DNA from 3 places in the Amycolatopsis mongoliensis genome. Region 2 is predicted to be linked to each of the others. Evidence: riboswitches for the same ligand, from Rfam matches in the RefSeq annotation. Region 2 holds a riboswitch; each other region holds the start of a gene.
What was found. A riboswitch is a leader RNA that binds a small molecule or an ion and turns the genes downstream of it on or off. The one in region 2 is predicted to bind thiamine pyrophosphate.
Positions count from the first base shown of each region.

Region 1: it holds a riboswitch for thiamine pyrophosphate, as region 2 does, so the genes downstream of both, thiC (phosphomethylpyrimidine synthase ThiC) here and QRX60_RS19225 (thiamine ABC transporter substrate-binding protein) in region 2, are expected to answer to the same signal.
Region 3: it holds a riboswitch for thiamine pyrophosphate, as region 2 does, so the genes downstream of both, thiO (glycine oxidase ThiO) here and QRX60_RS19225 (thiamine ABC transporter substrate-binding protein) in region 2, are expected to answer to the same signal.

Region 1 covers NZ_CP127295.1:3,236,756-3,241,832, forward strand. The annotation lists gene thiD (bifunctional hydroxymethylpyrimidine kinase/phosphomethylpyrimidine kinase) at 1-473, opposite strand, end outside; gene thiC (phosphomethylpyrimidine synthase ThiC) at 470-2,104, opposite strand; TPP riboswitch at 2,098-2,221, opposite strand; gene QRX60_RS15835 (S1C family serine protease) at 2,270-3,181, opposite strand; gene QRX60_RS15840 (LysE family translocator) at 3,195-3,770, opposite strand; gene QRX60_RS15845 (glycoside hydrolase family 15 protein) at 3,930-5,077, shown strand, end outside.
Region 2 covers NZ_CP127295.1:3,931,205-3,936,281, forward strand. The annotation lists partial or broken gene ychF (redox-regulated ATPase YchF) at 1-899, shown strand, start outside; gene QRX60_RS19210 (hypothetical protein) at 896-1,228, shown strand; gene QRX60_RS19215 (DUF1330 domain-containing protein) at 1,275-1,676, shown strand; gene QRX60_RS19220 (4a-hydroxytetrahydrobiopterin dehydratase) at 1,940-2,224, opposite strand; TPP riboswitch at 2,257-2,365, shown strand; gene QRX60_RS19225 (thiamine ABC transporter substrate-binding protein) at 2,389-3,438, shown strand; gene QRX60_RS19230 (ABC transporter permease) at 3,534-5,077, shown strand, end outside.
Region 3 covers NZ_CP127295.1:3,226,402-3,231,478, forward strand. The annotation lists gene QRX60_RS15760 (threonine ammonia-lyase) at 1-795, opposite strand, end outside; gene QRX60_RS15765 (hypothetical protein) at 942-1,682, shown strand; gene thiE (thiamine phosphate synthase) at 1,739-2,398, opposite strand; TPP riboswitch at 2,532-2,637, shown strand; gene thiO (glycine oxidase ThiO) at 2,632-3,708, shown strand; gene thiS (sulfur carrier protein ThiS) at 3,708-3,908, shown strand; gene thiG (thiazole synthase) at 3,910-4,668, shown strand; gene QRX60_RS15790 (MarR family winged helix-turn-helix transcriptional regulator) at 4,767-5,077, shown strand, end outside.

The DNA of each region.
Region 1 (5,077 bases), 690 kb from region 2:
TGGGACGCCGTGTCGACGACGGAAATGCCGGTCAGCAGACGGACTTCGTCCAGGTTCGGCGTGATCAGCGTCGCGCGCGGGAACAGCTCCGTGCGGATCGCCTCCAGGGCGTCCTCCCGCAGCAGGGCGTGGCCCGTCATCGACGCCGCCACCGGGTCGACCACCAGCGGGAAGTCCATGCCGATCTCGTCGAGGGTCTTCGCGACCGCGCGGATGATCTCGGCCGTCGCCAGCATGCCCGTCTTCGCCGCGTCGACACCCATGTCGGACGCCACCGCCTTGATCTGCGCGGTGACGACGTCCGCCGGGATCTCCGTGAAACCCTGTACGCCCAACGAGTTCTGCACGGTGACCGCGGTCAGCGCGACGAGCCCGTGCACCCCGTTGGCGAAGAACGTGCGCAGGTCCGCCTGGATGCCCGCACCACCGCCGGAGTCGGACCCGGCGATGGTGAGGGCGGTCGGCGGAGTCACGGCTGCACCACGGGTAGGTAGACCTGGCCACCGGACTCGGTGAACTCCGCCGACTTCGAAGCCATCCCGGCCTCGATGGCCTCCACAGTGGACAGACCGTGCTCCTCGGCGTACTTGCGGACGTCCTGCGTGATCCGCATCGAGCAGAACTTCGGCCCGCACATCGAGCAGAAGTGCGCGGTCTTGGCCGGCTCGGCGGGCAGTGTCTCGTCGTGGAACGAGCGCGCGGTGTCCGGGTCGAGCGAGAGGTTGAACTGGTCGTTCCAGCGGAACTCGAAGCGCGCCTTGGACAGCTCGTCGTCCCACTCCTGGGCGTACTGGTGCCCCTTGGCCAGGTCCGCGGCGTGCGCGGCGATCTTGTAGGTGATCACACCGGTCTTGACGTCGTCGCGGTTCGGCAGGCCGAGGTGCTCCTTCGGCGTGACGTAGCACAGCATCGCCGTGCCGTACCAGCCGATCTGCGCCGCGCCGATGGCCGACGTGATGTGGTCGTAGCCCGGCGCGATGTCCGTCGCGAGCGGCCCGAGGGTGTAGAACGGCGCCTCGCCGCAGAGCTTTTCCTCCAGCTCGACGTTCTCCTTGATCTTGTGCATCGGCACGTGGCCGGGACCTTCGATCATCACCTGGACGTCGTGCGAACGCGCGATGTGCGTCAGCTCGCCGAGGGTCTCCAGCTCGGCGAACTGGGCGCGGTCGTTGGCGTCGGCGATCGAGCCGGGGCGCAGGCCGTCGCCGAGGGAGAACGTGACGTCGTACTGCCGCAGGATCTCGCAGAGTTCTTCGAAGTGCGTGTACAGGAACGACTCCTGGTGGTGCGCGAGGCACCACGCGGCCATGATCGAGCCGCCGCGGCTGACGATCCCGGTGACGCGCCGCGCGGTCAGCGGGATGTAGCGCAGCAGCACGCCGGCGTGCACGGTGACGTAGTCGACGCCCTGTTCGCACTGCTCGACGATGGTGTCGCGGTAGATCTCCCACGACAGCTTTTCCGGTTCCCCGTCGACCTTTTCCAGCGCCTGGTAGATCGGCACGGTGCCGACCGGGACCGGCGAGTTGCGGATGATCCACTCGCGCGTCTCGTGGATCCGCTTGCCGGTGGAGAGGTCCATGATCGTGTCGGCGCCCCAGCGGGTCGCCCACACCATCTTGTCGACCTCTTCCTCGACCGACGACCAGACGGCCGAATTGCCCATGTTGGCGTTGATCTTCACCAGGAAGTTCTTGCCGATGATCATCGGCTCGGACTCGGGGTGCTTGCGGTTGACCGGGATCACCGCGCGCCCGCTGGCGACTTCGGTGCGCACGAACTCGGGCGAAACCCTTTCGCGGGCGGCGATGTACTCCATTTCCCGGGTGATGACGCCCTGCTTGGCCCAGCCGAGCTGGGTGTTGTGCTCACGGCCGTCGGCCCAGCCGGCCCGCAGCCGGTGCAGTCCACTGTGGACGTCGATCTCCGCTTCGGGATCGGTGTACGGGCCCGATGTGTCGTAGACGTCGAAGTGTTCGCCGTTCGAAAGGTCGATCCGGCGTGCCGGAACCCGGAGTCCGGACTCGGTCTGGTGGTACACCTTGTGCGATCCGGTGATCGGACCCGTGGTGACGGAGACGTGCTTGTTCTCGAGCGTCGTCAACGACTTTCACTCCCTACGCCGGCATTACCCGGTCAGGTTCATGCGGTCGGTGACGCCCGGGAAAATCCCCAGCCACCCTCTCAGCCCGCCATGGCGCGAGCTCCCGCGTTGGTGTTGTGCCCCCGACCATGCCACGCCGACGGCACATACTCAAGCCCGCTCACCTCACCCGACCAGTTCGGCCGGTGTCGCGTACACGTCGACCATGGCTCCGTTGCGCAGCACGGTGATCGGCAGTGCGGTGCCGATCACTTCCGCGAACAGCTGCCGCTGGATGCCCTGGGCGTCCGAGACGCGGGTGCGCCCGACGGTCAGCACGAGGTCGCCGGCGCGCAGCCCGGCGCGGTCGGCGGGCCCGCCCGAGACCACCTCGTGCACCCGCAGCCCGGCCGCCTGCCCGGTGCGCCCGGCGATGTCGTCCGGTAGCGGCGCCGGGACGCCGACGACGCCGAGGTACGCGCGCCGCACCCGGCCCTCGACGACGAGCGTGTCGATGATCCGCCGCGTCGTCGCGTTGATCGGCACCGCGAGCCCGAGCCCGACGCCGGCGACCGCGGTGTTGACGCCGACGACGCGGCCGGCGGAGTCGGCGAGCGCGCCGCCGGAGTTGCCCGGATTGAGGGCGGCGTCGGTCTGGATGACGTCCTCGATCACGCGCCCGGCGCGGCCGTGGCGCACCGGCAGCGCCCGGCCGAGCGCGCTGACGACACCCGCGGTGACGGTGCCGGAGAAGCCGAGCGGGCTGCCGACGGCCACGACGAGCTGCCCGACGACGAGCCGGTCGGCGTCGCCGAGCACGGCGGCCGACGGCGTCTCGCCGCGCGCCCGCAGGACCGCGAGGTCGGACAGCGGGTCGGCGCCGACGACGTCGAAGGGCACCTCGCTGCCGTCGGCGAAGGTCGCGACGCCGCGCCGGTGGTCGGTGACCACGTGGGCGTTGGTGAGCAGGTGGCCGTCGTCGGCGAAGACGACCGCCGAGCCGCTGCCGCGCGAGAGCTGGACCCCGGCGACGTGCGGGGTGACGGTCTTCGCGACCGTGCTGACGGCCTGCGAGTAGGCGTCCATCGCCTCGTCCATGAATGCACCTCGATTACACCGTTGCAGGTGATACAAGTGTGCGCCTGGAGCGGTGGGAAAACCGTTCGCTGCTGGAGAACTCAGCCCTCGAGCGCGACGGTGACGCCGAAGCCCACCAGCAGCCCGCCCGAGGTGCGCTCGAGCCACCGCAGGCCGCGACGCAGGCCAGTAGCGCACCGGCGCCCGCGTGGGCCGGGACGAACTGCGGCAGGAACGACAGCGCGAACACGCCCGCCTTGGGGTTGCCGATGTTCGTGACGAGCCCGGACCGGAAGCCCGCGCCCGGCCGGATCGCCTTCTCCTCAACCGAACCGCGGAAGAACAGCGCCTTGATCCCGAGGCAGACCAGGAAGATCGCGCCTGCGATGCGCAGGACGTCGTACGCCGTCCGGGAGGCGGCGAGCACCGCGGTCAGGCCGAACACCGCGGCGAGCCCCCAGAACGCGACGCCGGCTTCGATGCCGGCGATGGTCGCGAAGGCGTTGCGCTTCGAGCCGCGGGCCGCCTGCTTGATCAGCATGACCGTCGCGGGCCCGGGGACCATCGCGATGAGGAACGCGGCGGGGATGAACGCGAGCAGGTTCGGCATCGCCCGATCGTCGCGGGCGCCGGACACGGTGGGCAAGCGTTTTCCCGGACCAGTGACGGTCAGTGGTTCACCGGTTCGGACCATGCGCCGGTGGAGGATCGGCGAGACACTTCCAGGCGCTTCTGTAACGGTGCAGAAGTGACTTTCTGTGGGGTTGATATGCGCAAACTCATGTTCGGCGCCCTCGCCGGGCTGCTGGTCACCGGATTGATCCCGGGGATCGCGGCGGCTCAGGGCGGTGGCGAGGCACCCGGTGCGCCCGGTGCCCATCCCAGCTGGCTGCCGGCGAACAAGACCGGGTTCGGCACCGCTCACGACCGGTCGAGCAACGTCTGGTTCACCCTCCAGGGTGGCCAGTTGTCCGAGGTCTACTACCCGGACCTGTCGACGCCGAGCGTCCGGTCGATGAACTTCGTCGTCACCGACGGCCGCAGCTTCGCCGTCACCGACTACACGGCGAAGTCCCAGCAGGTCCGGCGCACCGACGACGACAGCCTGACCTACGAGCAGACCATCACCGACGACCAGCACCGGTGGCGCCTGCGCAAGACGTACGTCACCGACCCGGCCGCCACGACGGTGCTGGTGGACGTCGACTTCCAGTCGCTCACCGGGCGGCCGTACCAGCTCTACGCGGTCGCCGACCCGGACCTGACCAACGACGGCTCGGACGACTCGGCCGCGCGGAAGGGCGACGCCGTCACCGCGCAGGACGCCACGAACGCGGCCGCGTTGACCGCGAAGCCCGCGTTCACCCGCACGAGCGTCGGCTATGCGGGCGCGTCCGACGGGAACACGCAGCTCGCGAAGACCTTCAAGCTCGCCGCGTACGACAGCGCCGCGAAGGGCAATGTCGTGCTGACCGGGCAGACCGCGGCCGACGGCGTCCGGAACCGGCACGTCACCCTCGCCCTCGGCATGGGCGCGAAGGCCGCCGACGCGCTCGGCAGCGCGCAGGCGTCGCAGCGACGCGGCGTCCGCGACATCACCCGCGCGTACGACCGAGGCTGGGAGCAGTACCTGCGCGGGGTGAGCAAACCGCCGTCGTCGCTGAAGACCGACGCCGAGCGCGACCTCTACAAGGCGTCGATGCTGACCCTCGCCGCGAGCGAGGACAAGCACCACCCGGGCGCCTTCATCGCGTCGCCGAGCATGCCGTGGCGGTTCGGGAACAACGACCCGGAGTGGTCGCCGTCCGGCACCTACCACCTGGTCTGGCCGCGTGACCTCTACCAGATCGCGACCGGCCTGGCGTCCGGCGGCGACACGGCCGCGGCGAACCGCGCGGTGTCCTACATGTTCGGCAC
Region 2 (5,077 bases):
AAGATCGTGCCGGCTGTGGTGTCCTTTGTGGACATCGCGGGCATCGTGAAGGGCGCGTCCGAGGGTGCCGGGCTGGGCAACAAGTTCCTCGCGAACATCCGTGAGGCCAACGCGATCTGCCAGGTCATCCGCGTGTTCGACGACCCTGACGTGGTGCACGTCGACGGCCGGATCGACCCGTCGAGCGACATCGAGACGATCAACACCGAGCTGATCCTCGCCGACCTGCAGACGCTGGACAAGGCGCTGCCGCGGCTGGAGAAGGAAGCGCGGACGAAGAAGGAGAACAAGCCCGCGCTGGACAACGCGCAGAAGGCGAAGGAGATCCTCGACGCCGGGCGCACGCTCTTCCAGGCGCAGAAGGAGGTCGACTTCGACGCCCTCCGCGAACTGAGCCTGCTCACCACGAAGCCGTTCCTCTACGTCTTCAACGCCGACGAGTCGGTGCTCACCGACGAAGCCCGCCGCGAGGAGCTGACCAAGCTGGTCGCCCCGGCGGACGCGGTGTTCCTCGACGCGAAGGTCGAGGCGGAGCTGCTGGAGCTGGACGACGAGGAGTCGGTGCGCGAGCTGCTCGAGTCGGTCGGCCAGCCGGAGCCGGGCCTGTACTCCCTGGCTCGCGCGGGTTTTCACACGCTCGGCCTGCAGACGTACCTGACGGCGGGCCCGAAGGAGTCCCGCGCGTGGACGATCCCCAGGGCGCGACGGCCCCGCAGGCGGCGGGCGTGATCCACACGGACTTCGAGCGCGGCTTCATCAAGGCGGAGATCGTCTCGTTCGACGACCTGATGGCGGCCGGCTCGATGGCGGCGGCCCGGGCGGCGGGCAAGGTCCGCATGGAGGGCAAGGACTACATCATGGCCGACGGCGACGTGGTCGAGTTCCGCTTCAACGTGTGAGCCGTCCGCTGACGCCGGCCGAGCGGGAGGCGCTGACCTTCCTGCTCGACGGCGACTTCCCGGGCGCGGTCGAGCTTCGCGCCCAAGCGGGCACGGCGCGGGTCACCGGCCGGTGCGGCTGCGGGTGTCCGACGATCGACCTCGCCGTCGACGACGACCTGCCGGCGGCCCGGCTCGCCGGGCGAGTGGTCGTGGAGGCCGGTGCGCCGGACGGCGGGCTCATCGTGTTCGCCGATGACGGACGCTTGTCCGGGCTCGAATACTGGACCGTGAGCGACGAGGTGCCGGCCGGGTTCCCGCCGCCGGACCGGATCGAGCGGGCCGGGTAGCGAGAGCACCAGGCTCCGCACGAGCTGCTCTGTCACGCTCGAAGCCGTGACTGCCTATGTGATCTCCGAGGTCGAAATCCTCGACGAAGCCCAGGCTCAGCGCTACCGCGAACTCGCTCAAGCCTCGATCGAAGCCCACGGAGGCCGCTACCTCGCGAGAGGCGCGACACCGACCGTGCTCGAAGGAAGCTCCGAGCGGAAAGTGATCATCGTCGAGTTCCCGGACCGGGAGACCGCCGAACGCTGGTACCGCTCCGACGACTACGCCGCCGCGCTGAAGATCAGGGCGACGGCGCTCGAGCGGCGGCTACTGCTGGTCGATGGGGTCGGCTCAGCCGAGGAGACCCAGCAACGCGATCGCGATCAGCACCACCGCGGGGGCGAGGGTGTTGATCCAGGCGCGCTGGGCGGGGGTGAGGGTGGTGGTGCTGTTCATGGCGTTTCCTAGGGCCGAAACCGATGCTTCCGCCCTGCTCAGCGCGCTGATCATGGTCTTCGTTAGCGGCTGTGATCGAACTCACCGGCGGGGCTCAGCCGTCCGGGTGACGGCGCGAGCGGACCGTGAACCAGAGCACGCCCCCGGCCGCCGCCACCATCGTCGCGAATGCCGCCGTGCCCACCACGATCGCCTGGGTCATCTCGTCTCTCCTCCGTGAGTCGTTTACCGAGAGACGCCCAAACCGTGATTTCGTGCACTGTGAGTAGCCGGGGTCACAGTCCCGCGAGCACCGAGTCGATCTGCCCGGCCAGGTCGAAGTCCTTCGCCGTCAAACCGCCCGCCGAGTGCGTCGAAAGCCGGAACGTCAGCGTGCGCCAGCGGATGTCGATGTCCGGGTGGTGGTCGGCGGCCTCGGCCAGCACCGCGACGCGGTCCACCACCTCGATCGCCTGCGGGAAGCTCGCCAGCTCCACCTCGCGGGAGATCACCGCTCCGGAACGCGTCCAGCCCGTGCCCAGTCGTGCGTCGGCCTCGGAGTCGCTCAAGATTTCCGTCATGCCTCCATCGTCCTGCGTCCTGGACTACGCTGCACGGTTGCCACGGGAGTCCGGTCGAGCCGGGCTGAGAGGCGGGGTCACCCGCGACCGTTCGCACCTGACCGGATCATGCCGGCGAAGGGAGGGCTTCACCCTCCTCGTCCGGCGAAGTGCAGGAGGGGTAGATGAAAAGCAGGGCTGTGCGCGCCGCGACGGCCATCGCCGTCGTCAGCGCCGTCGCCGCGGGGTGCTCGCTGTCGAACGGTGACGGTGGCCCGCAGCAGACGCCCACCGTCACCCTCGTGACGCACGACTCCTTCCTGGCGCCGCAGGAGGTGCTCGACGCCTTCCAGAAGCAGTCGGGCATCAAGGTCTCCGTGCTCAAGCAGGGCGACGCCGGTTCGCTGACCAACAAGCTGGTGCTGACGAAGGCCAACCCGATCGGCGACGTCGCGTACGGCGTCGACTCGACCTTCGCCTCCCGCGCGCTCGCCGAGGGCGTCTTCGAGCCCTACACCAGCCCCGAGGCCGACCGCGGGCCGCAGCGCTACGCCGTCGACCCCGAGCACCGGCTCTCCGCGGTCGACGTCGGTGACGTCTGCGTCAACGTCGACACGAACTACTTCACGGCGAAGGGCATCCCGGCGCCGTCGTCGTACGAGGACCTCGCCGACCCGAAGTACAAGGACCTGCTGGTCGCCGAGGACCCGGCGACGGCGTCGCCCGGCCTGGCGTTCCTCCTCGGCACCATCGCGAAGTACGGCGAGGCCGGCTGGAAGGACTACTGGGCGAAGCTGAAGGCCAACGGGCTCAAGGTGGTCAGTGGCTGGGAAGAGGCCTACACCAAGGACTTCTCCGGCTCGTCCGGCAAGGGGCCGCGGCCGATCGTCGTCTCGTACGCGTCTTCGCCGGCCGCCGAGGTGGGCGACGACGGCAAGCCGCGCACCAAGGCGCTGCTCGACACCTGCTACCGGCAGGTCGAGTACGCCGGCGTGCTGGCGAACGGCAAGCAGGCCGAGAGTGCGCGCAAGGTCGTCGACTTCCTGCTCTCGCAGCAGTTCCAGGCGACGGTGGCGGCCAACATGTACGTCTACCCGGCGCGCCAGGGCGTCGACCTGCCCGCCGGCTGGGCCCAGGTCGCGCCGCTGCCGCAGAAGCCGCAGACGCTGCCCGCGGACCAGGTCCAGGCCGGACGCGAGAAGTGGATCGGCGAATGGCGCACGCTCGTGCAGTGACGTCCGGGACCCCGCCCCGGGCCGGGAGCCCTCGAAAAGCGCCGGTCCTGACCCCGCCGCGGACCGCTCGCGGGCTCGGCCTGGCGCTGCTCGGGCTGGCCCCGATCGGGTTCCTGGTGGTGTTCTTCGCCTGGCCGGTGCTGGCGATCGTCGGCCGCGGGTTCGCCGCGGGCGGGCTCGACACGGTCCTCGGCGACGCGCGGACCTGGCAGCTGGCCGGGTTCACGGTGGCGAGCGCGGCCGCGTCGACGCTGGTGGCGGTGGTCGCCGGGGTGCCGGTGGCGTTCCTGCTGGCCCGGGTGAAGCTGCCCGGCGTCGGCCTCGCGCGGACGCTGGTGCTCGTGCCGTTCGTGCTGCCGACCGTCGTCGTCGGGCTGGCGTTCCGGGCGCTCTGGCCGGACGGCGGCGTGCTGCCGATCGTGCTGGCCAACGCGTTCTTCAACGTCGCCGTCGTCGCGCGGACCGTCGCCGGGCTGTGGGCGCGGCTGGATTCGCGCACGACCGACGCCGCCCGCGCGCTGGGCGCGTCGCCGTGGCGGGCGTTCCGCTCGGTGACGCTGCCGGCGCTGGCGCCCGCGATCGCTTCCGCCGCGGCCGTCGTGTTCCTGTTCTGCGCCACCAGTTTCGGGGTCGTGCTGATCCTCGGCGGGGCCCGGTACCGGACCCTGGAGACCGAGATCTACCTGCGGACCGTCGACCTGCTCGACCTCTCCGGTGCGGCGGCACTCTCGCTGATCCAGTTCGCGGCCGTGGTCGCCGCGCTGGTGCTCGGCGGGCTGGCGCGGCGGCGCAAGGACGGCGCGCGGATCGGGTCCGGCAGTGCGCGGCGTCCCCGCGGCGGCGAGTGGTGGGTTGCCGGTGCGGCAGGTGTCGTGCTGGCCTTGCTGCTGACGCCGATCGTCGCGCTGCTCGCCGAATCGGTGTCCGCTCCGGATGGCTGGAGCTTCGCTGGTTATCGAGCGTTGACGGGCACCGGTGAGAGGGGCGCGCTGCAGGTCTCGGGCTGGGACGCCGCGCTCAACTCGCTGAAGGTCGCCGTCGACGCGACGCTGCTCGCGATGGTCGTCGGCGTGCTCGCGTCCGTGGTGCTGGTGGCGCTGCGGCGCTCGCCCGCGAAGTCCGCGCGCGGGCTCGGCGAGACGATGGACGCCGTGCTGATGCTGCCGCTCGGGGTGTCCGCGGTGACCGTCGGGTTCGGCTACCTGGTGACGCTCGACGCGCTGCCCGGCGACCTCCGGACGTCGCCGTACCTGGTGCCGCTGGCCCAGGCGCTGGTGATCATCCCGCTCATCGTCCGGATGGTGCTGCCGGTGCTGCGCTCGGTCGACGTCCGGCTGCGGCAGGCCGCGTCGACGCTCGGCGCGAGCCCGCTGCGGGTGTGGCGGGAGATCGACCTGCCGCTGACGCTGCGGCCGCTGGTGGCGGCCGCCGGGTTCGGGTTCGTCGTGGCGCTCGGCGAGTTCGGCGCGACGAGCTTCCTCGCCCGGCCGACGGCGCCCACGCTGCCGGTGGCGGTCGCGACGCTGATGGGGCGCCCGGGGGAGCTGAACAACCAGATGGCGTACGCCGCGTGCGCGCTGCTGATGCTCGTGACGGTGCTGGCGGTCGCGCTGATCGACCGGCTCGGACGCGGCCGGGT
Region 3 (5,077 bases), 700 kb from region 2:
GAGCGTGCGCATGGCCTCGCGGATCTCGTCCTCGGAGACCGTGACCATGGCGTCGACGACCTGCTTCAGGTGCGCGAAGGTCAGCTCGGACGGCTGGGCGCGCAGGCCGTCGGCGATCGTCCGGGCGCGGTCGGCCTGCGGCCAGTCGACCTGGCGGCCCAGGCGCAGCCCCTCCGCCGTGTCGCCGGCCAGCGCCGGCTCGACGCCGATGACCTTCGCCCGCGGGCAGCGCGCCTTGATCGCGGTGCCGACGCCGGAGGCCAGCCCGCCGCCGCTGACGGGCACCAGCACGACCTCGACGTCGGGGAGGTCTTCGGCGATCTCGAGGCCCGCGGTGCCCTGCCCGGCGATGATGGCCGCGTCGTCGTAGGGCGGGACGAGGGTCAGCCCGCGTTCGGCGGCCAGTTCGCGCGCTTTCCCCTCGTGTTCGCCGATGGGCACCTCGATCACCTCCGCGCCGTACGCGCGGGTGGCTTCGACCTTGATCCGCGGCGCGACGTCCGGCACGACGATCACCGCGGGCACGCCGTACTGCTGCGCGGCGTAGGCGACCGCCTGCGCGTGGTTGCCGCTCGAGTAGGCGATGACGCCGCGGGAGCGCCGCTCCTCGTCGAGGGCGCCGATCGCGTTGAACGCCCCGCGCACCTTGAACGCGCCGACCGGTTGCAGGCTTTCGGGTTTGAGCCACAGGGTTCCGCGGGGATCCCACGTCTGGAGCAACAGGGGCGTGCGCACGGCGACACCTTGGACGCGCTTCGCGGCGGCCTCGATGTCAGAGATCGTCACCAGTTCCATGTGCCGAGTATGTCAAGAAAATGTTCGAACAGCACTGTCTATTATGGACAGTCAGAGTGGTCCTTCTCACGTCGCGGCAACGCGGGGAGTTCCTCGCGCGCCCTACACGTTGGACACGGGAGAAGACTTACTACCGGATCGGGATCATGAGCAAGGAGAACGCAGCGGCTTCCGAAGCGAAGGAAGAAAAGTCGGGTCTGCGCATCGCGCAGGTGATGGCGGCGGCGCTGGCGGCGGTGACGGCTGCGCTGCTGGGGTCGACACTCGGCGTGGCCGGGACCGTCGCCGGCGCGGGCGTGGCGAGTGTGATCACGACGGTCGGCGGCGAGCTCTACCTGCGCTCGCTGCAGCGCACCCGTGCGGCGGCGCTCAAGGCGCGCCAGCTGGCGGCGTCCGGCATCCGCCGGCGCGGGGGGACCGGAGCCGGCGCGGAGGTGGCGCTGGCCGAGCAGCCGACGGTCCAGCTGCCCAAGCCCGGGGAAGACCCGGAAGCGCCCTCGCGGCTGCGGAAGCTGCGCTGGCCGTTGATCATCGGCACAAGCGTGGCGGCGTTCGCGGTGGCGATCCTGGCGATAGTCGGGTTCGAGTCGGCGACGGGCACCCAGATCGGCGGCGGCACGGGATCGAGCATCGGCAAGATCTTCGGCAGCGGCGGTGGCCACCCGGACACGACGCCGTCGACAACGCCTTCGACCAGCAGCACGAACGACACCCAGGAGTCGCCGACGAACACCCCGTCGACGACCACGGAGACGACCGCCCCGCCGACGACCTCGACGGGATCCCCGACGACCACACCGACGACACCGAGCACGACGGCCCAGCAGCCGACGACGTCGGCGGCCCCGCCGACCAGCCAGGGCGCGGCTGCCACCCCGACCCCGTAAAGCCGTGAAGGACTCCTTACCGGCCATAAGAGCCGGTAAGGAGTCCTTCACGGACTTCAGGACAGGGGGGCGCGCAGGTCCCGGGCAGCGGCCTCGGGGTCCTCGGCCTCGGTGATCGCCCGGACCACCACGATCCGCGAGGCCCCCGCGTCGAGGACCTCCGGGAGCCGCGACCCGTCGATGCCGCCGATCGCGAACCACGGCCGTGAGACGGCCGAAGCAGTGACGGCACGCACCAGATCCAACCCCGGCGCCGACCGGCCGGGCTTCGTCGGGGTCGGCCAGCACGGGCCCGTGCAGAAGTAGTCCACCCCCGGCTCCGAAGCCGCCGCGAGAGCCTGGTCAAGAGAGTGCGTCGAGCGGCCGATCACCACGTCGTCGCCGAGGATGCGGCGGGCCAGCGGCACCGGGATGTCGTCCTGGCCCAAGTGGAGGACGTCCGCACCCACCGCGAGCGCCACGTCCGCCCGGTCGTTCACCGACAGCAGTGCTCCGTGCCGCGCGCACGCCTCGGCCAGCACCTCCAGCGCCGCGATCTCTCCCGCGGCTTCCAAGGCGCCGGTCTTGTCGCGCAGCTGGATGATGTCGACGCCGCCGGCCAAGGCCGCGTCGGCAAATGCGGCCAGGTCGCCGCGGTCCGTGCGGGCGTCGGTGCACAGGTACAGGCGCGCGGCGTCGAGCCGGGCGCGGATCTTGTCACCGGAGAGGGCGGGCATAGCGGCGACCGTACCCCGCGCGTTGCTGATCCGACCAAAAGCAGGCCGGCCGTCGAGCGGTACGTGACGTTGCCGCGAAAGCCATCCGGCCGTGACTGCGGTTGGATTATCAGCTAACGGCACAGTAGGGTGGACGCGTCCGCACGGGAGCCCGAGGGACGGGCTGAGAGGGAGCTGCCGCTCCGACCGTGGAACCTGATCCGGGTCATGCCGGCGCAGGGAGCGTGATTCCCATGACGAACACCTTGGCCGTCGTCGGCGGCGGCGTGATCGGCCTGTCCGCGGCCTGGCGAGCGGCACGAACCGGCCGCGAAGTCACCCTCTACGACCCTGAACCCGTCCGCGGCGGCGCGTCCTGGCTGGCCGGCGGCATGCTCGCCCCGGTCACCGAGGCCTGGCCGGGCGAGGAGGACGTCCTCACCCTGGGCGAGGAGTCGCTGCGCCGCTGGCCCGGCTTCGCGAGCGACCTCACCCGGGAAGGCATCGACCCCGGCCTGGCCGGGCACGGCACGCTCGTCGTCGCGTTCGACAGCGCCGACGCCGGTCACCTCGACATCCTCGCCGGTCACCTGCACGCGATCGGCCGCGCGGCCGAACGCCTCACCGGCCGGGAGGCCAAGCGGCTCGAACCCGGCGTCGGATCCGTCCGAAGTGGACTCCACGTGCCCGGCGACCTGGCCGTGGACAACCGCAAACTGCTCAACGCCCTCTACGCGGCCTGTCAGAAGCGAGACGTCCGGTTCGTCCGCGAACGCGTCGAACGCATCCCGGACGCCGACGCCGTCGTGCTCGCCGCCGGCGCCTGGACCGGGCGGCTGCACCCGCAGCTCGCGGACGCCGTGCGGCCGCTCAAGGGCGAGATCCTGCGCCTGAAACCCCGCCGCGGCTGCCTGCCGCCGCCGGCGCACACGGTCCGGGCCGTCGTCGAGGGCCGGCCGATCTACCTCGTCCCGCGCGGCGACCAGGAGCTCGTGCTGGGCGCGACGCAGTACGAGGCGGGCTTCGACCAGGCCGTCACCGCCCGTGGCGTCCGCGAGCTGATCGAGGGCGCCGAACGCGTCTTCCCCGCGATCACCGAGTACGAGCTCGTCGAGACCGCTGCGGGCCTGCGAGCCGGCAGCCGCGACGTGCTCCCGTACGTCGGTGTCCTCGACGACGGCGTCTTCGCCGCCACCGGCCACCACCGCAACGGCCTGCTGATGGCCCCCGTGACCGCGGACGCCGTGGTCGCCTGGCTCGAGGGCGAGAAGCCGCCCGAAGGCGTCGAAGCGGCTTCGCCCGCCCGCCTGCACCAGAAGGAGCACGTGTGATGGAGATCAAGCTCAACGGCAAGTGGACGGAGTTCCCGGACGGCGCGACCGTCGCCGACGTCCTCGACGCGTCCGGCGGGCAGCGGCCCGGCATCGCCGTCGCGGTCGACGGCGTCGTCGTCCGCCGCGGCGACTGGTCCACCACCGCCGTGCCCAAGGGCGCGGGCGTCGACGTGCTCACCGCCGTCCAAGGAGGCTGAAATGGACGAAGAACCACTGGTCATCGGCACCTGCAAGCTGACGTCCCGGCTGATCATCGGCACCGGCGGCGCGGCGAACCTCGCCGTGCTCGAACGCGCGCTCGTCGCGTCCGGCACCGAGCTGACGACCGTCGCCATGCGCCGCGCCGACGCCGAAGGCGGCTCCGGCGTCCTGGAACTCCTGAGCAGGCTCGGCATCGAGCTGCTGCCGAACACCGCGGGCTGCCGCACAGCCGCCGAGGCCGTGCTCACCGCGCAGCTCGCGCGGGAGGCACTCGGTACCGATCTGATCAAGCTCGAGGTGCACGCCGACGACCGGACGCTGCTCCCGGACCCGATCGAAACCCTCGACGCCGCCGAACGGCTGGCCGCCGACGGGTTCACCGTGTTCGCCTACACGAACGACGACCCGGTGCTCGCGCTGCGCCTGGAGGAGGCCGGCTGCGCCGCCGTCATGCCGCTGGGCGCGCCGATCGGCACCGGCCTCGGCATCCGGAATCCGCACAACATCGAGCTGATCGTTTCGCGGGCGGGCGTGCCGGTGATCCTGGACGCCGGAATCGGCACGGCGTCCGACGCGACGCTGGCGATGGAGCTCGGCTGTGACGCCGTCCTCCTGTCCACGGCGGTCACCCGGGCGACGGACCCCGAACGGATGGCTTCGGCGATGCGTTCGGCCGTCGTCGCCGGTCACTTGGCCCGCGGCGCGGGGCGCGTGCCGCAGCGGTTCTGGGCGCAGGCGTCGAGCCCACCCCGGTGAACCCGGGTGGCTTAACGCCGAACGCGCACTGCGAACCCGTAAGGTTGACGGCACTTTCCGGCGCACCCGCGCACGCGTGAGGCAAGAAGGAGCCAGCCGTGACGAGCACATCGGTCCAGGACGTCTCGGGCAGGTTGTACCTCGCCGTCGGCAGGCTGTCCCGGTCACTGCGGCAGGCCGGTGTGCCCGGCCCGGGCCACGGCGCCATCTCGGCCCTCGCGACGCTGGTCATCTCCGGCCAGCTGCGCCTCGGCGACCTCGCCGCGAAGGAGGGCGTCGCCGCGGCGACCATGTCGCGGATCATCGCGTCCCTGGTCGAGGCCGGGTACGTCAGCCGTGAGTCCGACCCGGTCGACCGCCGGGCGTGGCTGGCGAAGGCGACCGAAGAGGGCGAGCGGCTCGTCTCCGG